2 linked regions of the Thermotoga maritima MSB8 genome follow. The protein of the gene in region 1 binds, or shares a complex with, the protein of each later gene. Links are inferred from orthologs where the notes say so. Each region holds a gene or a part of one and is shown in the gene's direction. Other genes may lie near its edges. The genes, in order: uvrB and TM_RS06290.

Evidence for each region.
Region 2: the proteins of uvrB (region 1) and TM_RS06290 are in contact, whole or in part, in a crystal structure (PDB 7EGT), measured with the Thermus thermophilus proteins. The link is inferred for Thermotoga maritima MSB8 from one-to-one orthologs. Residues at the interface, in WP_096411307.1 of Thermus thermophilus: Glu23, Leu25, Arg26, Asp27, Gly28, Glu29, Arg30, Phe31, Arg55, Glu326, Asp327, Phe328, Glu379, Ser382, Gln383, His398, Gly400, Arg401; in WP_096412145.1 of Thermus thermophilus: His654, Arg656, Phe657, Gln666, Asp668, Glu669, Lys680, Arg681, Leu682, Ser683, Lys685, Tyr686, Ala687.

The regions. Positions count from the first base shown.
Region 1 is NC_000853.1:1,727,999-1,739,739, reverse strand. The notes cover bases 691-3,675. They hold uvrB (excinuclease ABC subunit UvrB), read left to right. Parts: upstream 691-1,178; coding sequence 1,179-3,173; downstream 3,174-3,675. Other genes in these bases: TM_RS08955 (2-oxoacid:acceptor oxidoreductase family protein), read right to left, coding at 3,306-3,675; TM_RS08970 (transketolase), read right to left, coding at 691-1,062. In the rest of the region: more of TM_RS08970, read right to left, coding at 1-690; more of TM_RS08955, read right to left, coding at 3,676-3,866; TM_RS08950 (thiamine pyrophosphate-dependent enzyme), read right to left, coding at 3,868-4,611; TM_RS08945 (3-methyl-2-oxobutanoate dehydrogenase subunit VorB), read right to left, coding at 4,602-5,663; TM_RS08940 (4Fe-4S dicluster domain-containing protein), read right to left, coding at 5,676-5,909; TM_RS08935 (hypothetical protein), read right to left, coding at 5,906-6,562; buk (butyrate kinase), read right to left, coding at 6,531-7,658; TM_RS08925 (phosphate acyltransferase), read right to left, coding at 7,663-8,544; buk (butyrate kinase), read right to left, coding at 8,541-9,614; TM_RS08910 (glycoside hydrolase family 5 protein), read right to left, coding at 10,047-11,036; TM_RS08905 (glycoside hydrolase family 5 protein), read right to left, coding at 11,029-11,741. UniProt on the Escherichia coli protein: The UvrABC repair system catalyzes the recognition and processing of DNA lesions. A damage recognition complex composed of 2 UvrA and 2 UvrB subunits scans DNA for abnormalities.
Region 2 is NC_000853.1:1,257,917-1,269,670, reverse strand. Bases 2,425-5,422 are described here. They hold TM_RS06290 (ATP-dependent helicase), read left to right. Parts: upstream 2,425-2,949; coding sequence 2,950-4,896; downstream 4,897-5,422. Other genes in these bases: TM_RS06285 (radical SAM protein), read right to left, coding at 4,901-5,422; TM_RS06295 (divergent PAP2 family protein), read left to right, coding at 2,572-2,940; ychF (redox-regulated ATPase YchF), read left to right, coding at 2,425-2,579. In the rest of the region: phosphoribosylformylglycinamidine synthase subunit PurS, read right to left, coding at 1-67; TM_RS06315 (phosphoribosylaminoimidazolesuccinocarboxamide synthase), read right to left, coding at 43-735; TM_RS06305 (hypothetical protein), read left to right, coding at 1,053-1,487; more of ychF, read left to right, coding at 1,497-2,424; more of TM_RS06285, read right to left, coding at 5,423-5,968; TM_RS06280 (ABC transporter substrate-binding protein), read left to right, coding at 6,124-7,386; TM_RS06275 (carbohydrate ABC transporter permease), read left to right, coding at 7,429-8,274; TM_RS06270 (carbohydrate ABC transporter permease), read left to right, coding at 8,271-9,068; TM_RS06265 (ABC transporter ATP-binding protein), read left to right, coding at 9,082-10,149; TM_RS06260 (alpha-mannosidase), read left to right, coding at 10,146-11,754. UniProt on the Escherichia coli protein: A helicase with DNA-dependent ATPase activity. Unwinds DNA duplexes with 3'-5' polarity. Translocates on single-stranded DNA with 3'-5' polarity. Initiates unwinding more efficiently from a nicked substrate than double-stranded DNA.

The DNA.
Region 1 (11,741 bases):
TCCCTTCAGGTCGCAGTCCACAGCGACGATGGGTGTGGTTTCTGGATTGTTTACGTTCTTCTTCACCAGATCCAGAATAGCTTTTCCGAATGCGCTTCTGTTGTCAGTGGGTGAGGTGTAGGTGATGGGCTCTCCCGTGTCGATCTTGATCGGGTAAGTTTTGTAGACTTTCTTGTGTTTTTCCACTGGAAGTTGTTTTCTTTTTTCGATGTACACATCAACATCGTTTTCAATTCCGAGTTCCGCGAGGGCTTTTTCGAGTTCTTCTCTGTTCAAAGGCTTTCCGTGGTATTTCACCTCGTTTTCCATGAAAGATACGCCTTTTCCCATGACCGTTTTGGCGATTATGGCAACGGGATTCAGTTCGTCTTCTACCGCTTCTTTCAGTGCGAGATAGATCTGTTCGTAGTCGTGCCCATCGATCTCGATGACCCTCCAGCCGTCCGCTAAGTAGTTTTCCTTTATGTTCACGGGCATGACGTCTCTGGCACGGCCACTGATCTGGGCGTCGTTGTAGTCGATGATCACTGTGAGATTCGTGACACCGTACTTTTTCGCCACTCTTCTTGCCTCCGCCACCTGTCCTTTTGCCTGTTCTGCGTCACTCATGAGAACAAAGACGTGGTAATCTTTTCCTGTGAACCTGGATGCGAGGGCAAAACCGAGTCCGGCTGAAAGACCCTGACCGAGGTTTCCGGTTGTCCAGTCGATGATCCCAACACCTCGGGTCACGTGTCCTTCAAAAACGGAAGCGGGGTGTCTGAATCCTGCGAGGACTTCATCGAGATCGACAAACCCCAAACGAGCCATAGCTGCGTAGACACCCGGAGAAGTGTGTCCATGGCTGATCACGATTCTGTCTCTTGCAGGATCATCGACGGGTCTGAGTTTTGCGTACTTGAAGACGGTAAGATAAAGATCGATCGAAGACATGGATCCTCCAGGATGGCCTGAGTTAGCTATGTAGGTCATTTTCAGTATGTCGCCACGGCAGAGCCTTCCGAGTTCTTTCAACTCTTTGAGTTCGCTTTCTGGAAGTTTTTCATAGGGAAACCTTTCCATCGTTAAACCTCACCTCCCACAACTGGGTCATAATATTGATCAAGAGATAGTTGTATCTGTCCTTTGAGATTCTACCATTATAGATATGTTAAAAAGTTTTCCAGGAGGAAAAAATTGTGTTCAAGCTGGTGAGTGAATTTGAGCCAACGGGTGACCAGCCACAGGCCATAGAAAAACTTGTAGAAGGTTTGAACAGGGGAATGAGATTTCAAACGCTCCTCGGTGTTACGGGGAGCGGAAAGACTTTCACCATGGCCAACGTGATAGCGCGTGTGAACAGACCCGCCCTTGTGATCTCACCGAACAAGACGCTTGCCGCCCAGCTTTATCAGGAGTTCAAAACGTTCTTCCCGGAAAATCGAGTGGAGTTCTTCATAAGTTACTACGATTACTATCAACCGGAGGCCTATATTCCAACGAAGGATCTTTACATAGAGAAGAACGCTGACATCAACGATGTGATCGTGCGAATGAGAATGTCCACGTTGAAATCTGTGAGAACTCGTCGCGATGTGGTGGTAGTTGCGAGTGTTTCGTGTATTTACGCCACGGGAGACCCGAACGATTTCGATAGGATGAACATAAATCTCGCTGTTGGAGATAGAATAGACGTTCTGGAACTCGCGGAAAGACTGGCAAGGATAGGCTATCAGAGAACGGAGGATGTGTCTCTTTCTGGATGTTTCAGGCTGAAGGGAGACACGGTGGAGATCTACCCGACGTATCAGGATGAAGGGATCAGGATCGAATTCTTCGGAGACGAAGTGGACTCGATAACGTTGATAGACAGATTCAATCGCACCACACTGGAGCACCTTGACAAGATCATCATCTATCCCGCCGTTGAATTTATCACAACGGAGGAGAAACTCAAAAGAGCCGTCGAATCAATAAGGGAGGAGCTTAACGAAAGACTCTCAGAGCTCAAAAAACAGGGAAAGATCCTCGAGTACGAACGCTTGAAGCAGAGAACTCTGAACGACATAGAGCTGCTGGAGACCATGGGATACTGTCCTGGAATAGAGAACTACTCCAGGCACTTCGATGGAAGAAAGCCGGGAGAGCCTCCGTACACTCTTCTCGATTATTTCGATAAAGATTTCATCGTTTTCATAGACGAGTCACACATCACGGTTCCTCAACTCAGGGCCATGTACAACGGAGACAGATCCAGAAAGAAAAATCTGGTCGAATACGGTTTTCGTCTGCCTTCCGCTTACGACAACAGACCGCTGACTTTCGAAGAATTTTTGAAAAAAACAGGCCAGATCATCTTCGTTTCCGCTACGCCGGGAGACTTCGAACTCTCGATCTCTGAACAGGTCGTCGAGCAGATCATTAGACCCACAGGACTCGTGGATCCAGAGGTGGAGGTACGTCCCACCGCGGGGCAAGTGGATGATCTTGTGAACGAGATCGTGAAAGTGAAAGAAAGAGGGGAGAGGGCCCTCGTTACGGTGCTCACCAAAAAAACGGCAGAGCTTTTGAGTGAACATCTGACGGAACTTGGAATAAGATCGCTCTATCTTCACTCCGAACTGGACGCCATAGAAAGGGTTGAGGTCCTGAAGAAACTGAGGCGAGGAGACGTAGACGTGGTCGTTGGTGTGAACCTTCTGAGGGAGGGTCTCGATCTTCCCGAGGTGTCACTGGTAGCGATCATGGACGCGGACGTGGAAGGCTTCCTGCGATCTGAAACAACGCTCATCCAGATTATAGGGAGAACCGCAAGGAACGTCAACGGGAAGGTCATCATGTACGCCGACAGGATAACAAACGCGATGAAGAGAGCCATCGAAGAAACGAACAGAAGAAGGAGAATTCAGCTCGAGTACAATAGAAAACACGGTATCACTCCACGTTCCGTGATAAAGCCTCTGGAGATAGAAGTATTCGAACAGTTCATGGTGAAAGAAGAGCCTGAGAGGTACGGAGACACTGTGAAAAACATCTTTGAGATGAAGAAAACGCTCTCCCCAGAGGAGTACATGGCCGTTCTCGAAGAGGAAATGTATCGGGCTGCAAGTGAGCTCAGGTACGAAGATGCAGCGGCCTTGAGGGATGAGCTGTTCAGAATCAGGGAAGAGATAAAAAAGAAAAAGGGGCTCTGAGCCCCTTTCTTCTTTCTGGCGGGGACGACGGGATTTGAACCCGCGACCACCGGTGTGACAGACCGGCATGCTAACCAGGCTGCACCACGTCCCCTGAACCGAATACTATTTTCTCAGAAAAGTCACGGGTTGTCAAGAGGATTTGTGGTGCAAACTACCGATGAACTCCCTGCCTTTTTTTATAGCGATCAGATCGATTTTGAGAAGATCTTCCTTGGTTTTTGAAAGTTTCTCTCTGAGTACTTCTTCTACAGCTTCAAAGCTCACTGTTCTTGTTAGTTCCAGAAAGGCTCCGAGCATCACCATGTTCGCGGCTTTCACGCTTCCCGCTTCTTCCGCCATTTCGTTCGCTGGTATTTCGATCGTTTCTATATCGTCCCTTTCTACGATTTGTTCAACAACAGAAGAATTGACCAAGAGCAGACCACCGGATCTGAGTTTTGCTCCAAATTTCATCATGGAGGGAAAGTTCATTACTATCACTTCCGTGGGATGATCAACCACGGGGGAAGTGATTGGTTTTTCATCCACGATCACGGTGCAGTTGGCGGTTCCTCCTCTCATTTCGGGACCGTACGAAGGAAGCCAGGTGGCGTTTTTCCCTTCTTTAACAGCAGCTGCGGCAATTATCTGTCCTGTGAGCATGATTCCCTGACCACCAAAGCCGGCTATTATTATCGCGTGATACGCCATATCAATCGCCCACCTTGTCAACAAAAACTTTCGGAGGAAATTCCTTTACCATGTTCTCTAGAAGCCAGTTTTGAGCTTCCACTGGACTCATCCCCCAGTTTGTAGGGCAGGTGCTGAGCACTTCCACCATTCCGAATCCCAATCCCTTTATCTGTGCGAGGAAAGCTTTCTTTATGGCTTTTTTTGTGTTCAGAATATCCTTTGTGGTACTCACCGTTGTACGTTCAAGGTAAGCGACTCCATCGATCGTACTCAGAGCTTCAGAAACGTGAAGAGGATATCCGTCATTTGCTGCGGTTCTACCGTATGGGGTCGTGGTGGTTTTCTGCCCCAAAAGGGTGGTGGGTGCCATCTGTCCACCCGTCATACCGTACACCGCGTTGTTGACAAATATCGTTGTCAATTTTTCTCCTCGGTTCGCCGCGTGGATTGTCTCTGCGATTCCGATGGCCGCGAGATCCCCATCTCCCTGATAGGTGAAGACTATCATGTCCGGGAGTGCTCTTTTTATACCGGTTGCCACTGCGAGTGCTCTTCCGTGCGGGGCTACCGTCCCATCCACATCGAAAAACTCGTAAGCGAAAACAGAGCATCCGACGGGGGCAACCATTATGGTTTTTTCCTGAATGTCCAGCTCATCTATCACTTCTGCTATCAGCCTGTGTATTATTCCATGGTGGCATCCTGGACAGTAAGTGAATTCTCTATCACTCAAGGCTTTCGGTCTTTTGAATATCACTTCCATTTCCTCACCTCCTTGAAAGCAAACAGTATTTCTTCGGGTGTTGGAACAACTCCTCCCATGCGTCCGTAGAAGTGTACCGGCACTTTCCCTTCTACCGAAATCTGAACGTCTTCGACCATCTGTCCGGAACTCATTTCCACAACGAAGATGAGTTGCACTTTTTTGGCCAGTTCTTTGAGCCTTCTTTTCGGGAAAGGCCAGAGTGTCACAGGTCTGAACAGGCCAGCCGGTATTCCTTCTTCTCTCAGAGAGTCCACAACGCTCTTGAGGATTCTTCCCATCGTACCGTAGCCAACCATCAGATACTCTGCACCATCCACTCTGTACTCTTCCCATCGCTGTTCTGACGCTTCTATCAGCCTGTACTTTTCCTGTAAGCGCTTGTTCATTTTCTCAAGACCGACAGGATCTATGTTGAAAGCGGCTATTCTGTGCGGCTCTCTGTTTCTGGCACCTCGAAGTGCCCAATCCGAATGATCTGGAAGGGTGGACAAATCTCTCATCTCCGGCAGCTCAACAGGTTCCATCATCTGGCCGATCATTCCATCCGCCAGTATGAGAACGGGATTTCTGTATCTGTCAGCGAGATCAAAAGCCAGCTGGGTCAGATCCACGGCTTCCTGAAGTGTTGATGGTGCAAGAACGATCAGTCTGTAATCCCCGTGGCCTCCTCCTTTCACGGCTTGAAAATAATCACCCTGAGAAGGCTGGATGTTTCCAAGTCCGGGACCTCCACGCACCACGTCGACGAAAACGCAGGGAAGTTCTGCGCCTGCAATGTAGGAGATCCCCTCCTGCATCAGGCTGAAACCAGGAGACGATGTCGATGTCATAACACGTTTTCCGGTGCAAGCGGCTCCATAAACCATGTTGACCGTTGCTATTTCACTTTCGGTCTGAAGGAAAACACCTCCTACTTCAGGAAGTCTTCTTGCCATGTATTCTGCTATTTCGCTCTGGGGAGTGATTGGATAAGCAAAGTACAATCTGCAACCCGCTCTTATCGCAGATTCCGCTATCGCTTCGTTTCCTTTCATCATGAGTTTTTTCATAAGCACCACTCCTCAAACCTTTACGTTGGTTTTCTTCTGAACCTCTCTGAACACGGTTATACAAACATCCGGGCACGTGAGATAACAGAAACCGCAGGCTATGCAGTCATCTCCCCTGTACACCGCGGGGTGATAGCCTTTCGAGTTGTATCTGTGGGAGAACTCGATCACCTTTGCAGGACACACGGAGATGCATAGACCGCAACCCTTGCACCTTTCTGAATCGATCGTTATGTAGCCTCTCATGTTCTCATCCCCCCGATTCCCAGTTTTCTTTTCATGAACCTTCTGATGCTGAAAAGAGGATAGTCAGTCTCAGGAGGATCGATCAGCTCTTCTGGAACCACGGTGAAAAGAACCTTTATCCCTGTTTTCCTGGAAACTTCTGAAACTATTCGTTCTCCCTCAAGAACAACTTCCGCTGTGGTCATGTCTCCAAGATTGGAATTGTTTATCAGGAAATCGATCTTCATCTTGGAAAGAGTGGATATCTTCTTCAAGTTTTCGATGATATCTTCCGGACGTTCACAGAACGGTCTGAAGGCATTTACGACAAAATAAGTGTGAGTGTTTTTTCCATTCATGAGATGTCTTAGGGCTCCTACCGCTTTTGCTCCGTCTTCTCCTCCCGTGTCGATGACGGCTTCTTCACTGGACAGCCAGTCTGTGTTCTTTGGTATGATCGGCAAGTCGCTGTATCTGAGGTTGTCTCCCACTGTCACAACGTGGATTCCGAGTTCTTCTAACTTTTTCTTCAGGTCTCTCAATCTGAAATAAGGTGTTACCACATCCAGATCGACCAGTGATACGTCCTTCCCCGAACTCTTCAGTTTTAAGGCCAGATTGATCGATATTTCTGTTTTTCCGCTACCGTAAGATCCCATCAAGATACGAATCATACCTTTCTCTCCACCTTCGAGATTCTTCAGAATAATTTTTTGGCTTTTCTTCACCTCTCAGCACCCGCAGTGCCGAAAGGGCAAGTGCTTTTTCCTCGTTGCTTCCTGGAAAGACAAGTACCGGTGCTATGAAACTCACCCTTTTGGTGATCCATGGAACCAGAAACTCTTTTTCATGAGCCAGACCACCTGTGAGAACTATGAAATCAACCTCACCTTTCAAAACGGCTGCCATCTTACCTATCCACTTGGCTATCTGATAGGCCATCGCTCTGTAAACCCTCTTCGCCCACTCATCACCCTGTTTGATTCTTCTGACCACCTCTCTGGCATCGCTGGTTCCAAGATACGCCACGAGTCCACCGTTTCCCACGATACGTTTCTTCATCTCTTCGTAAGTGAATTTCCCGCTGAAACAAAGGTCAACAAGCTGTGTCAGAGGTAGCGTTCCGCTTCTTTCAGGTGTGAACGGTCCGTCCCCGTCCAGAGCGTTGTTCACGTCGATCACTCTTCCCTTTCTGTGTGCGGCGATTGATATGCCCCCACCCATGTGAGCCACAACGAGGTTCATCTCTTCGTATCTTTTATTCATCATCCTGGCAACTTCTTTTGCAACGGTCTTCTGGTTCAAAGCGTGAAATATAGATTTTCTCTGATAGTTTGGATGTCCGCTGACACGTGCAACATCTTCCATTTCATCGACAACGACGGGATCCACCACGTAGGCTGGAACACCCGTTTCAGACGAGAATCTGTGGGCTATGATCGCTCCCAGATTCGAAGCGTGTTCTCCGTTTTTTCCTGATTTCAGGGTTTTTATCATTAGGCCGTCCACCAGATACACTCCCCCGGGTATGGGATCGAGGAGTCCTCCTCGGCTGACAAAAGCGGAAAAAGAACTCAGACTGTATCCAGTTTCTTCGACGAACTGTCTCGCTATCTTTTCCCTGAATTCAAGCTGATCCAGGATTTTCTGGAATCTGCCGAGTTCATCCGGTGAATGACTGAAATTTTGCATCTTCACCATTCTTTCGTCTTCGAATATGGACAGCTTTGTGGATGTAGAACCGGGATTTATGGTGAGGATTCTGAACACACGATCACCCCTTTTTCTGTGCGACCAGTACGCTCAAAGCGATGGAAAGGAATCTCGTTTCCTCGTCGTCTGCCCTGGAGGTGAGGACAACTGGTACTCTGCCACCGACAACAACGATCGCCGCTCTCCCGCGAGCCATGTATACGAGCGATTTGCTGAGGATGTTTCCTGTTTCTATGCTGGGAACTATCAGTATATCGGCATCTCCCGCTACTGGACTGTTCCCTGCTTTCGAAGCCAACTCTTCACTGATAGCCAGATCGAGTGTTAAAGGTCCGTCAACGATGCAGTCGTTCCTTTGCTGGAATATTTTCGACAGTGCGGCAATCTCGAGAGTTAGAGGACTTTTCAGATCACCCGTTCCCAGGAGTGCGATCTTTGGTTTCTCTATGCCGAGGGCTCGGGCGACCAGAATCGAGTTTTCCACGATGTCCATTCTCTGCTGAAGATTTGGTGAGATGACGAGTCCACCATCCGAGATGATCAGAATTTTGTGGTATCCAGGGACTTCATGGACGCTGACAGCAGAGAGAGTTCTACCCGTTCTGAGACCGTACTCTTTCTTGAGAAACACGGAGAACAGATCGCTTGTTTTGATTTTTCCTTTCATCAGTATCTGCGTTTCATTCCTTGATACGCTTTCGACAGCTTTCCTGACCGCTTCGAAAGGATCCTCAACGTGAACGATTTCTGCTTCCAGTTCGAGGTTCATTCGTTCCACGAGTGTCTCTATATCTTTTCTCTTTCCAAAGAGCACCGGATCTACGATTTCTTCCTCCTTAGCTCTTGCAACGGCTTTCAAAACCTCTTCATCCTCTGCTGCCCCAACGGCGATCTTCATTCTTTTTCCCCGAACCAGTTCAACCATCTCCAGAAGATTCTTCATTCGACCACACTCCGATAGTCCATCGCTTTTTCCTCTCCTCTGAGCACCCTCAAAACACCGAGCGCGAGGGCTTCCATTTCCAGCTCTCCTGGAATCACCTCTACTTTTCCGAACTTTTCGATGTAATCTGTGATCATCCGGACGAATCTGATTTCGTGGGCCATACCACCCGTTATCACTATGGCGTCGGGTTTTTCTCCAAGGACAGCGCACATTCCACCGATTTCTTTAGCGATCTGATAGGCCATGGCTTCAACGACCAGTTTCGCTTTCCTCGAGGTTTCCATACTATCGAGGGCTTTCTTGAGGTTCTTTGTTCCAAGGTACGCCAGGAGCCCTCCTTTTCTGGTGAATTCTTCTTTCAGTTCGGCGGCTGAGTGTTTACTGGAGTAGGCCGTCTTCACAACGTCTCCAACGGGAAGCTCTCCCGTTCGCTCTATACTGAAGGGTCCTTCGTCGTTGGCGTTGTTCACGTCTATTATCTTTCCGTTTTTACAGGCACAAACAGAGATTCCGCTTCCAAGATGTGCCACTACGATCTTCACTTCTTCTGGTGTTTTGCCCATCTCTCTGGAAACCTTTCTCAATACCGCTTTGATGTTCAGAGCGTGAGAATAGCTTTTTCTTTCGATTTCAGGGATGCCAGAGAAACGCGCCTCATCACACATCTCATCCACTGAAACCGGATCTACCACAAAACAGGGTATCCCGTGGGGTTTTCCCAGTTTGTAGCCGATTACGGCTGCCAGATTGGATACATGATCAACGGGAGAACGATTGATGAGGTAATCCACCATGTATTCATTTACAACATAAGTTCCCCCCGGAACCGGCTCGAGTACACCACCTCTGGCAGCGATCGCGCTGAAGTCTTCTATCCTGTAGCCGACCTCGTCTATGAAGTCTTCCACCGCTTTTCTTCTCAAAGGTTCCTGATCCATAGACCTTTTGAATTTCTTCAGCTCTTCAACGCTGTGGGAGACGTTCTTTTCAGCGATCTTTTTTTCATCTTCGAAAACTGCTACTTTTGTGGAGGAGGAACCTGGATTTATCACGAGGATTCTGTACATCCGATCACCTCTTATGTTGACAAAAGATTACACAAAGTTTTATGTAATGTTCCATAAGAATATTACCATACAGAAACATCAAGATCAAAATTTGTCAACATTTTGAGAGAAGAAGAAAAGCAGGTTAATTACAGGGGTGTGAACCTTCTGAGGGAGGGTCTCGATCTTCTCGAGGTGTCACCGGTGGCGATCATGGACGCGGACGTGGAAGGCTTCCTGCGATCTGAAACAACGCTCATCCAGATTATAGGGAGAACCGCAAGGAACGTCAACGGGAAGGTCATCATGTACGCCGACAGGATAACAAACGCGATGAAGAGAGCCATCGAAGAAACGAACAGAAGAAGGAGAATTCAGCTCGAGTACAATAGAAAACACGGTATCACTCTTCAGATTGCTTGATTACGTTTCCTCGTCTTAAGGCATAACTTGCTAATATTTTCTCAATAGTTCCAACATTTTCCTATCCAGTTTATGTCCATACCATTCTTCGTATTCAACGTCTTTCCTTTCCGAATCTAAAATACCAAAAGGACCTCTAAAATTCCATAAGGCAAACCCTATGTTCAAAGTTTTAAAAATTTCTAAAAGATCTTCAAGCCATTTTAAAACCACATCGTGAGGTGTTTTGTTGTAAGCTCCCATTTCTCCACAGAATACTTCTATTCCTTTTTGTCTGAGTTTTATCCACGTTAAATAATGTTCCAATAACTTTTCTCTGTTCCAGTATTCCCCAAAATGCCATCCATTTGGCCACTCAGGAACAGGAAAGTCCTTACTATCCACCCATTCCGCTTTGTAATGAGTAACACTGAAGGGAATGTACCCTCTGCATGATTGCACTGTATTCTCAATTGTTAAATCATCCACTGGAATATTCCCATAGCCTAATCCATCTATTATAATTAATCTTTCGGGATCTATTTTTCGAATTTCTGTAATAGTTCTCTTGATAAGAGAGTTGTGATCTTCAACACTCATGATTTGTGGATCAGGAAATGGAGGCTCATTTATTAAGTTAAAACTCAGGTGTGTGGAAGAAATTCCTTTGTAACGACGTGCGATAAAAGACCAGTGATGAATGAACGCTTCTTGAGCTGTTTCATCTTTCCACAGATTGGTTTTCTCTTCTACTTCCTTGTTAACAGAATAGCCAGGTGCCCTGTGAAGAGAAATACATATATGTATTCCATATTTCTCTCCCCAGAAAATTACACGATCGATTTTCTCAAAAAAATCTTCTCTGATAATAAATGGGTTGCCCCGGTCTGACCAGAGAAGATGACACATAGGGATTCTAACAAAATTAAAGTCCCACTGAGCCATCCACAAAAAATCTTCCTCTTTAAAATTTCCTGTACTTTTAATGGAAAAGGCCTCCAGAAGGTTGAAACCACGCCATCTTGGAATGGTGTTATTCAATGCTATCTCCTCCTATTAAAGCTTCTAAAAGATCTTTATTCCAGGTTTTTCTCAGAGTATCATAAACACCAAAACCGGAACAAAATTCCCAGTATGCCCAGCTCCATCTCCTTTTCTCCATTTCGCGAACGACAAAGGAGGTCCATTTTATTCTTGATTCAAGGTCAGCTTTTCTGTAGGCACCAAACTCACCTATGTAAATTGGTCTTTTGTTCTTTTTTGACCATTCTTCTATAAAATTGAATTCTTCTATCAAATGTTTCTGATCATCTGGAGATCCCCACTTTCTTCCCAACCATTTCTCAGATCCTTCCACCCACTCAGCTCCTTGATGGGTAAATTCGAAAGGATTGTAGTAGTGAATTGTAACTATAGAATTTTTTTCCCATTTTGGGACAGACAGTTTTTCAAGGGCAGATATACCCCCCCATTCAGCTGTGCCTATAATTATAGTGTGCTTTTTGTCAATTGATCTTATAACTTTTAGAGCTTCCTCAAGCAGTTCATTCCATTTTTCCGGAGTAAGATTTCCGTGAGGTTCATTCAGAATTTCAAAAAATAGAGTTTCGGGATAGTCTTTATAACGATCAGCAATTTGTTTCCAAAGAGCAAGAAATCTTTCCTTGTGTTCTTCTGGATCATTCATTAACTCCTCGTAGTGATGAATATTTATAACAACAGCCAGTCCTCTTTTCAGGGCTCCGT
Region 2 (11,754 bases), 470 kb from region 1 along the record:
TTTCTCCGCGCGGATCCCTCACGTTGCTCCTGTACTGAACGTCTATTGCGAATTTAAAGAGCGGCAAAGTTCCAGCACCTCCCTGTACTTTTTTAAGGGATCACCAAGATCCCTTCTGTACACATCTTTATCAAAGATTTCACCCTTCTTTCTCAATCTGAACGTGTCGGGAGAGATTTCGTCACCGAGAACGACGTTTCCGTCTTTGTCGAGTCCAAACTCGTACTTTATGTCCCAGAGTTCGAAGTTCGCCCTTTCAAAAAACTCTTTGAGAGCAAGAGTTATTTTCACCGCCGCTTCTTTCATCTTTTCTGCCTGCTTTTTTGTTGCGATGCCGAGTATTTCGAGATGATCAACACAGACCATTGGATCGTGTCTTTCGTCGTCTTTTATGAAGAACTCAACGAGGGGAACTGGAAGGTCTTCCCCTTCAGCTCCACCATACCTTCTCACGAAAGATCCTGCCTTTTTCAATCTCACGACCACTTCGAGAGGGAACATTTTCAGAGGAATGACTTTCAGCGTTCGAGGGGGGATGTATTCAACGAGGTGGGTTTTGATACCTTTCTCAGAGAGGTATTTCATGAGGATAGCGGTTGTTTCTGCGCAGATGGATCCTTTGCCTGTTAGAACATCGTGCTTCAATCCGTCACCAGCGGTTATATCGTCTTTGAACTCGAGCAGGGCATAATCGCCGGTGACCTTAACAATTTTTGTCTTTCCTTCGTAATTCACACGCTCGCCTCCCCGCCCTTTTTGAAAATTCTATACTTCAATCATGAATGAAAATTACATCGGAGGTAAACACTTTGAAAAAAACAGAAAAACGGGAGCCCTTGCTCCCGTCCCTGGTCGGGGAGGCGGGACTTGAACCCGCGACCTCCAGATCCCGATTCTGGCGCTCTGGCCGTCTGAGCTACTCCCCGTAGCCTCTGGTATTATAACATATGATTTTGCACCGGGCAATCGTTTACCGATCGAACCCTTGACTTTTAAAACTTCTCCTGTATAATTCGAAGAGCGTAAAAAAATTTCTCAGGGGAGTGAAGAGCGTGGACTTCAGGTATATCCTCAGGATCCATATCAGTGAAGAAGCCGCAGAGGAAATCCTAAACAACAGTAAAATTCAAAAAAGAGCCAGTGAAGTAAAGAACAAACTCTACTACGACAACGCTCTGGTGATCGAGTCAGAACCGGGTTACGATGTGGATGAAGATCTCATCATGATGGTGATCACTGCCTATGGAAAACCTGCCAAAGCGGAAGGATACCTTGTAGTCAACGGCAAGGAAAGGAAAGTGTTCGACGGCATGCTTGATCCAAGAAAGCCCCTGTCCATTCATCAGACGGAAACTGAACGAAAGCATGAGGAAGAAGAGGAAGAAGAAGAATACGATGAGGATGAAGATTTTGATCTTTTCAACGAAGAGGATTTCTTCGAAGAGGAAGAAGAAGAGGATTTCTTTGACGAAGAAGATGAATACTGAGGTGATACTTTGGAGAGGGTGGGAATAGTAGGTCTTCCCAACGCAGGGAAATCTTCCTTTTTCAACTTCCTGACCGACAACAGCGTACCTGCGGAAAGTTTTCCTTTTTGCACGATTGAGCCGAACGTGGGGATTCTCGTTGTGCCGGATGAAAGGATAGAGATTCTCGCGAAGAACGAAGGATCGAAAAAGGTGGTTCATCCTTTCGTGGAGGTTGTGGACATAGCGGGACTCGTCAAGGGAGCCAGCAAAGGAGAAGGACTTGGAAATCAGTTCCTTGACCACATAAGCAAGGTGGATGTTATAGCCCATGTTGTCCGTCTCTTCGAAGATGGAAGAGTTTCTCATCCGTATCAGAACGTGGATCCAAAAAGGGACATAGAAATAGTCGAAACCGAGCTTATACTCAAAGATCTCGAAACCGTTCAAAAGCGTCTCGAAAAGCGGATGAAAGTTGCAAGAACGGGAGACAAGGAAGCAAAGAGAGAGGTAGAACTCCTCCAGAATCTTCGGGAGTTTCTCTCTCAGGGTAAAAAGGCCTCGAAATTTCCAAGGCACGACAGATTCGAGGAAGAGGTGATCGAATCCCTATTCCTCCTCACAGATAAACCTCAGATACTGGTTTTCAACGTCGATGAATTGGACGAAGAAAAAAGAAAACTGATAGAAGAAATCGTCAAAGAAAAGGACGAGGAATACATTATAATAAACGTGAAGCTCGAAGAAGAATTGAAATTTCTCCCGGAAGAAGAGGCGGAAGTTTTCAGAAGAGAGTACAACCTTTTCGGTGACAAAAGGAAGGAGTTTTTCGAGAAGGTTTTGAAACTTCTGAACCTTATAAGATTTTTGACAGCGACACAGAACGAGGCGAGAAGCTGGACTATAAAGAAAGGATCCACTGCCTATGAAGCGGCGGGTCTGATTCATTCAGACATACAGAAAGGGTTCATAAAGGTTGAAGTTATTCCTTTCGAAAGATACGTAGAGTTTGGTTCTCTGAAAAAAGCACGTGAAGCTGGAGCTGTGGAAACACATGGAAAAGATTACATTGTAAGAGAGGGGGATGTGATCCATTTCCTATTCCGTGCTTGACGTCTGGAAGATCTTTCGGAGCACGCCGTTCACCACGGCTGTTATTTCTTTTCTGACAGCTCAGTTCATAAAGTTTCTGATCAAAAGAGACGTGAAGATGCTGAAGAGTTACGGTGGTATGCCCAGCGGTCATGTAGCCACCGTTTCTGGCCTTGCGTGGTCACTCGCCCGGAGCACGGGATTCGACTCTCCCTACACCTCCATCGCCGCCATTTTCCTTGTGATCATATTCATGGACGCTATTGTTCTGAGACCGGCTGTGAAGAAGGATCTGGGGCACAACTTTCTGGAGGCGCTCGCTGGCCTTGGACTCGGAATGCTCATCGCCCACATTTTCCCCGCGCGGCTCCATCTCTGGTGAGGTGAAGGGATGAAAGAATACCGGATAAGACCCAGGGAAGCGAATCTTTCTTTTCTGGAAGATCTGGATGAGGAACAGAGAAGAGCAGTCGTTGAATCAGAGGGAAGATGCATCGTAATAGCAGGCCCGGGGTCTGGGAAAACCCGGGTTATCACGTACAAGATCGCCTATCTTCTGGCGAACGGTGTGGATCCTTCCAGGATTCTTCTGGTCACGTTCACCAGAGCAGCGGCGCGGGAAATGGTGGAGAGGGCAAAGGCGGTGACCGGAAGAGAGCTTTCTGAGATGCTCGCCGGAACGTTCCATCATGTGTGCAACCACTTCTTGAGAAAGTACGCACCTTACGTGGGTTTGGAACGAAATTACTCTATCCTAGACAGAGAAGACGCGGAGAGCCTCATGAGGCATGCAAGAAGCAAGTACCTCGAAAGAAAGAGTAAAGAAGAGAGAAAAAACTTTCCCCAGCCCTCTGTTTTGATGGCTATATATTCTTACATGAAAAATACTCTCAAATCTTTGAGGGAAAGTATCGTAGTGAAGAATCCAAAGTTTCTGGACTTGAAGGAAGAAATCTCGGAGATCTTCGATCTCTACGAGCAGGAAAAACGCTCTCAGAACGTGGTGGACTACGAAGACCTTCTCTTCTACGCTTACAGACTCTTCGAAGAGAACAAAGAAATAAGAGATCGAGAGGCGGAAAGATTCCTTTGGATACTCGTGGATGAGTTCCAAGACACCAACTACGTTCAGTACAAGATAGTGGAACACCTCTCGTCGAAACACGGCAACATCCTGGCGGTTGGAGACGACGCCCAGAGTATTTACTCCTTTCGAGGGGCAAGATACGAAAACGTCGAGGATTTCATAAGAGTTCCCGGAACGAAGATCTTCAAGATCCAGACGAACTACAGAAGCACGGAAAGTATTGTGAAATTCATAAACGCCATGCTCCCGAGAAAATCCGTTCCAAAAGAACTGAAGCCGGTAAAGAAAGATGGCATGAAACCCGTTGTTGTCAAGACCTGGGATAGATATGAAGAAGCGAGGTTCGTGTCTCAGAGGATTCTCGAGTTAATAGAAGAAGGGTTCAAACCAGAAGAAATCGCCGTTCTCTACAGATCACATTCGCACTCTCTGGAACTTCAGATGGAACTCGTTCGAAGTAGAATAGATTTCCGTGTGCTGTCTGGTCCCAGATTCACCGAGAGCGCCCACGTGAAGGACGTTCTTTCTTTTCTCAGAATCGTTCAAAATCCGAGAGACAAATCCGCCTGGTTGAGGGCTGCAAAACTCTTCTACGGGATCGGTGACAGAACGGCTTCGAAGATAGCGGATCTCGCCAGCGCTTACGTGGAAGAAGGTCTGGATCCCTTCCAGGAACTGAAGAAAGTGAGTTTCAGTGGTGAGTACAGCAGGTTTATCGATATTCTCGATCAGATCAGAAAGCTCGATTCTCCTGGGGAAATGATAGAGCGCGTCCTGTCTTCTTTTTATTCCGAATATCTGGAAGCGAGGTATCCTGATTTCCGTGAAAGGGAGATGGATCTGGAAAGGCTCGTTGAAATAGCGTCTCGCTACACAAGTCTCGAATCCTTCCTGACGGATCTTGCTGTGACGGAAAACGTTGAAATAGAAAGAGAAATCTCTCAAAAAGAGGGAAAGGTCACTCTCACCACCGTTCATCAGGCAAAAGGGCTCGAGTGGAGAGTCGTTTTTGTCATCTCTGTGAATCCCGGAGACTTTCCGAATTATTTCGCGATATCCGAAGGGAATCTCGATGAGGAAGAGAGGATCTTCTACGTTGCCATAACAAGAGCAAAGGAACAGCTGTATATTTCCTACCAGGTCACCGGAACCTCCTACCCATACCGCGGAAACAGGTTCATCATGAGAAGCGGAGAGAATTTCATTGACAGAATACCGCTTGAACTCGTCGAGTTTTGGGAAGTGAAATGAGACTTTAGCTCAGAAGCCAAACGTTCTCCACGAACACCCTCTTCAGACCCTTTTCGAGTGCCTTCTGTTTCACTCTCTCCATGTGATGTTTTCTGGTGGTTGGAAGATCGCTCATCAGGTGCTGAGGAGCGAACGCAAGGAGAACAAGGGGAATTTCTGGATCCACCGATGAAATGAACCCTGCGATTCCTTCTATTTCCTTTTCGTCGATGTAGTGAGGTATTACAAGAACACTGATAACAAGAAGTGGTATTTCTCTTCCCTTACCCATGGAGGAAACCAGCTGCACGTTCTCCATGATTCTTCTAACGGCACTCTTCCCGTCAACTCCGGTCAGCGCTTCATAAACCTCCGGTGAAAAGGCCTTCCAGTCTATCTTGACTATGCCACCACTTTCAAGACTGACTCTGGCCATCCTCTCCATGATCCTGGGATGAGCAAGACCATTCGTTTCCCAGCAGATCCTTCGGCGATTTCCCAGCTTCACGGCAAACTCCAGTGCGAACACAGTCCAGGGAGTGGGATCTCCCCCGAAAAAGCACACACAGGAGACGCGTGGTTTCATAGCTATCTCAACGAGTTCGTCGATGTCCACGATCTTTCCTTCGGATATCCTTCCGTCTTTCACCATGTACTTGTGATCTATGTTCTGACAGAAGAGGCAGTCGAGGTTGCATCCTGCGAAGAAGACTGCGAAATTGTAAAAGCCCCTGTGTTCTCTTTCCGGACAGATAGGTAGTGCGACGCAGTTCGTTGGATGGGGATCGTAGTACCAGTGAAGGAAGGCCTTCCTGTGAGAGCCTGTTATATAGGAGAGCCTGCCTCCTTCGTTTCTGAGAACGCCGCAAAATCCTGTTTTCCCTTCCGGTATCACGCACGAATTGACGCAGAGGAAACACACCTTTCCTTCTTCACGAGCCCACCTTTCAACGGGAAGACCGATCTCTTCCCTCCATTTTCTGTGGGCCTTCCTTGCAAAATCCAGATTCCCCTTTCTCAGGCACTCCAGGCAGACACCTATCGAATCGCTGATCTCATCAAGTGAAAGACCACAAATCCTGCAGACTCCCATCTTGAAAAACCCTCCATAGAGTGTTCAAAAGGACGAATATCCCTTTTATGTTAACACCTCTTGACAAAGGGAGCAATTTTTTATTATGATATGGATGTAGAAAATTTTCTATCACATATCCAATTTTGAAAAATCTTTTCAAGGGGGTGTTCAAGGTGAGAAAGTGGTTGTTTTTCATGGTTCTTCTGATCGTTGCGGGTCTCATGTTCGGAAAGGTGAACTTCGCGTCCACACAGATGACACCCGCTGCTGAAAGGGAGTTCATGCTCAACAAACTCGCGGAATTTTCGAAGAAGAGCGGTATCGATGTGGAGTTCCTCAACTTCGAGTATCCACAGCTCTACAGCAGGCTCCAGGCGGAGATCAGAGCCGGTAAAAATACGCTGAACCTGATTGCAGACCTCCAGGGAAACCTCTACATAATGGCCTCTGAAGGATTCCTCAGTGATCTCAAGGATCTCAAATTCGAAGGAAAAACCTTCATCGAGACGCTTGAGAAGTTCGCTTATGTGAAAGGTGAAAAGGTGTTCATTCCCTGGCTCCAGGCAACTTACGTGATGGCCGTTAACAAAAAGGCGTTTGACTACCTGCCGCGCGGTCTTTCGAAAGAAGACGTCATCAGGGGGACGGAGAAGTGGACTTACGACGCTCTGCTCGAGTGGGCAAAGAACATCTATGAGAAGACGAAACAACCCCTTCTTGGCTTCCCGATCGGACCGAAGGGACTCTGGCACAGGTTCCTCCACGGCTACATCTATCCATCCTTCACGGGAGCGCAGGCTCTGAAGTTCGACAGTGTGAGGGCCGTTGAAATGTGGAACTATCTGAAGGAGCTCTTCAAATACGTACATCCGGCAAGCTCCACCTGGGACGGGATGGCCGATCCTCTCCTGAGAGAAGAAGTCTGGATCGCCTGGGATCACACTGCAAGACTCAAACCCGCGATCGTTGAAAAGCCTAACGATTTCGTTGTTGTACCGGTCCCAAGAGGGCCGATGGGTAGAGGGTACATCATAGTGCTCGTGGGCCTTGCCATACCGAAGGATGCGGACTTCGAAGAACCCGCGAAAGTGATAGACTTCCTCACTTCTCCAGAGATGCAGGTTGAAATCCTCAAGAACGTCGGTTTCTTCCCAGTGGTTCAGGAAGCCGTTGGTGCCGTGCCAGAAGGTGCCCTCAAAGTGCTCGCAGAAGGTGTGATAAATCAGTCCGCCACGAAGGATTCTATCGTTTCCTTCATACCGAGTCTTGGACCAAAGAGCGGAGAGTTCACCGAAACCTACAGAATGGCCTTCACGAGGATCGTCTTCCAGGGTGAAGACCCAGCGAAGGTAGTGAAGGAACTCGGTGAGCGAATCAGACAGCTGTTCAAAGAATCCGGAGCGGAACTTCCAGAACCCGACGCAAGTCTCTTCTGATACCCGGGGTGGGGATCCCCACCCCTTTTCCGGGGGTGCACCATGAGAGGGAAATGGATTTCTTTTCTTTTGATCCTTCCAGCTGTTCTTTATCTCGTTTTGTTGATGGGATATCCTCTCTTCGAAACGTTCAGACTCGCTTTTACAAGCGATGAAGGTTTTCTTGGAAATTTCAAGCGCCTTGTGGAGAATGGTGGTTTCTGGGGCGCCATGAAAAACACCATTCTTCTCACAGCAGTGATCGTTCCCCTTCAGCTCATATTCGCACTGGGACTCGCTCTTTTCGTCAATCAGAAGTTCAAAGGTTACACGACGGTACTTTACTTTATAGCGATCCCACTGGCTCTGAGTGATGTGACAGCAGCACTCATGAGTTACACTATATTTTCGCCGAACGGCTATCTCAACAAAATTCTCATGAATTTGCATCTGATAGAAAGACCCATTTATTTCTTTGGATACATGTTCAAAGCGAGGGAATTCTGGGTGATCGTTCTCACGGAGGTGTGGAGGGCTACTCCCCTTGTTTTCATCATCCTCCTGGCGGGTCTTCAGTCGATAAACAAAGAGTATCTCGAAGCTGCAGATCTCTTCGGTTTTTCAAGATGGAAGAAATTCACAAAGATCATACTCCCGCTCTTGAAACCATCGATCATGTCGGCGCTCCTTCTGAGGACTCTCTTCGCGTTTCAGATATTCGGTGTGGTGTGGCTTCTTGCGGGAAGAGACATTCCCGTTCTCGCTGGTGAGACCTACTACTGGTACACCTTCATGAACGACCCAAAGATGGCCAGTGCGTACGCTCTCGTGATCGCTCTTGTCACCATCGTGGTTAGCTGGTTTTACATCACCTTCCTCAGTGCAAAACATTTAGAGGGGGCTCGATGATGAAGAAGTTTTTCATAATTTTTCTTTCGGTGATCATTTCCCTGTGGTTTCTGACGCCGGTGTTCTTCATTGTTCTTGCGTCTCTAACACCGTCCTCGGATTACTACAATCCCAGCAGGATCTTTCCGAGTAGTCTCACACTGGAACATCTCTACAAGCTGTTCGTCACCCTCGGGGGTGGGAAAGCCACTCTGGTCAGTGTGCAGGTGGCGCTCATCTCGATAGGAATCTCTTTCCTGCTGGGGCTTCCAGCTGGATACGCCCTCACAAGGTACGTGTTTCCGGGAAAAAACATCATCAGACTTTCCATGCTTATGACAAGATCGATTCCGTTGATTGTGGTGGCGGTACCTCTTGTGGTTCTTTACATGAGGTTTAACCTCGCGGATACCACGCTTGGTGTGGCACTGGCTCACGCTTCCATGATACTTCCGTTCGTCGTTCTCATCACATCCAGTGTTTTCTCCGGAATCTCTGTCGAATACGAAGAAGCGGGGATGGTTTTCGGTCTCAGCAGATTCCAGGCGTTTATAAGGATCACGCTGCCTCTTGCTCTTCCTGGCCTCGCCGCATCTGCCATATTCGCCTTCATCATGTCCTGGAACGAAGTCTTCGCTTCTTCGATCCTCACACTCACGAACAGAACACTTCCAGCACACATTCTGAACACCGCCATGGCATCACCGGACTACTTCAAGTTCGCTGCGGGAACGATCATGGCCGTTCCTGCGATGGTCTTCATATTCTTCATAAGGAAATATCTTGTAAGCATGTGGGGTATCACCCTGAAATGAGAGGTGATCGATCTTGGCGCAGGTGAAAATAGACGGAGTGAAGAAATATTTCGGGAATGTGAGGGCTCTCGATGGAATCGACCTTGTCGTGAACGAAGGGGAGTTCCTCGTTCTTCTCGGTCCATCTGGTTGTGGAAAGACGACCCTTCTGAGGTGTATAGCGGGTCTCGAACAGGTGACCGGGGGAAAGATCTTTTTCAACGATCGCGACGTGACGAACCTTCCTCCAAAGGACAGGAACATTTCGATGGTCTTCCAGAGCTACGCGGTGTGGCCCCACATGAAGGTGTACGACAACATCGCGTATCCTCTGAAACTGAAAAAAGTCCCGAAAGAGGAGATAGAAAAGAGGGTAAAGTGGGCAGCGGATCTCCTTCACATCTCCGAACTCCTCGACAGGTACCCCGCACAGCTCTCCGGAGGTCAGAGACAGAGGGTTGCCGTTGCCCGAGCGATCGTTCACGAACCCGAAGTACTCCTGATGGACGAGCCTCTTTCCAATCTGGACGCACTTTTGAGGGTGAAGATGAGAAGCGAGCTGAAAAAGCTTCAGGAAAGAATTGGAGTCACCACCATCTATGTGACTCATGACCAGACAGAGGCCATGACGATGGGAGACAGAATCGCGGTGATGAACCAGGGAAAGCTTCAGCAGGTTGGAACGCCCTCTGAGATCTATCACCATCCGGTGAACATCTTCGTCGCTGGTTTTGTGGGATCACCGCAGATGAACTTCTTAGAGATGGAAGTGAGATCGGAAGGAAATAGCGTTGTCCTCCAAAACGGTGAGATAAAGATTCCCGCGAAGACCGATCCAGGTGCAAAAAAGGTGATCCTTGGTATTCGACCGGAGAACGTCTATCTGGAGGAAAAGCCGAACACTTTGAAGCTGGAAGGAGAGGTTTATTTCGCCGAGAAACTCATGTCGGATACGATTCTCCATCTCAACGTTGGAAGTGAGAAGATCGTCGCAAAAATTCCAGGGGATGTGGATTTCAGAAGCGGTGAGAAGATCACGTTTTTCCTGGACGTTGAAAAGATCCATCTCTTTCACCCTGAGACGGGAGAGAGAATCTCATGAAAGTGAAGGTGGTTGTTCACAACCACTGGGACAGAGAGTGGTTCACCTCTTCTGAAGTGACCTCTAAATGGCTGAAAGAAGTTTTTTTCAGAGTGAAAGAGCTTGTTCAGAAGAATCCAGAATTCGTGTACGTTCTGGATGGCCAAACAGCTGCGGTTGAAGATCTCCTCGTTTACCATCCGGACCTCGAAGAAGATCTCAGAGAGCTTGTGAGATCTGGAAGACTCCTTGTTGGTCCGTATTATATCCAGATAGACTGGAGAATTCCGGGTGAAGCTTCCATTTTGAAAAACTTCGAGATAGGAGAAAAAGACACGAATCGTTTTGGACGACGCATGAACGCCGGATGGCTTCTCGACAGTTTCGGTCACATATCACAGGAACCTCAACTGCACAGAATCTTTGGAATAGAAAAGGTCTTTCTGTGGAGGGGAATTTCCTTCGAAAACGACGGGATCTCCCAGGAGTTTTTCTGGAAAGGAAGCGATGGAACGGCTGTCCAGGGTGTTTTCCTCGTGGGAGGATACAGGAACCTCTACAATTTGAAGGAAACGCAGGATATCGCGGAGAAGAGACTGAAACACGAGGTGGAAAAACTCGCAAAATTCTCGAGATCTGGAGAAATTCTTCTTCTCGACGGATACGATATAGATCTCTCTCCCGAGGATCCCAAAGATTATCTGAACGTTGAGATTGTCTCACCAGAAGAGTTTCCCGAGAGATTCCCTGAAAATGCCCCCACCCTCTCTGGAGAGCTCCTTTCTGGAAGGTACGCCTGCGTCTTTCCAGGGACACTCTCCACAAGAGCTTATCTGAAGCTTGAAAGTGATCTTGTAGAGAAGCTTTTGAAAATGAACGATCTTCTCTCTGTTTTGAACGGAGAGGAGTTAAGTGATCTTTTCTGGAGGGATTACCTGAAAACTCTCGCGCACGACAACAGCTGCGGTGTTTGTGCTGACCCCGTCCACGAAAAAATGGAGAGAACGTACAGAAACGTGTATTTCCTTGTGAAATCTTCTGTTGAATCCAGGCTGAGGCACCTTGTAGAGCGTTTAGGTCTTGAGAAGGGAACCTACGCACTCTCTCTATCGCCCTTTTCCTACAACCATCACTTCTGCGATGGCGAGAGGACATTCCTGTTGAAAACAAACGGTGCAGGGCTGTTCAAAACAGAAGTTGCCGACGAGAAGAAAGAAGTGAAGGAACTCACCTGGGAAAACGAATACTACAGAGCCTATTTTGAAGGAGACGGCACACTTGTTCTGAATAACAGGAAAGCGGGTGTTTTGAAACTGTTCAAAGAAGATGGTGACGCTTACACCACCTCTGTTGAAGAAACTGATTTTTCGATTTCTCTGGAGAAGATGAGAACAGTTTTGCAGACGAAACACTCGATGGTGGTGGAACTGGAAAGAACGATACGTTCCTCGCAATGCCTGATCGAGACGAAAGAACGCGTGATCTTCGATGAAACCCCGCTCGTGAAGTGGCGTATCGCGTTGAAGATAAAGGGGAAAAACTACAAGCTTTCAATGGTTTATGAAACGGGAAGTGGCGAAATCTTCGCGAAGATGCCTTTTGACGTGGTGAAAAGGAAAGAAAAAG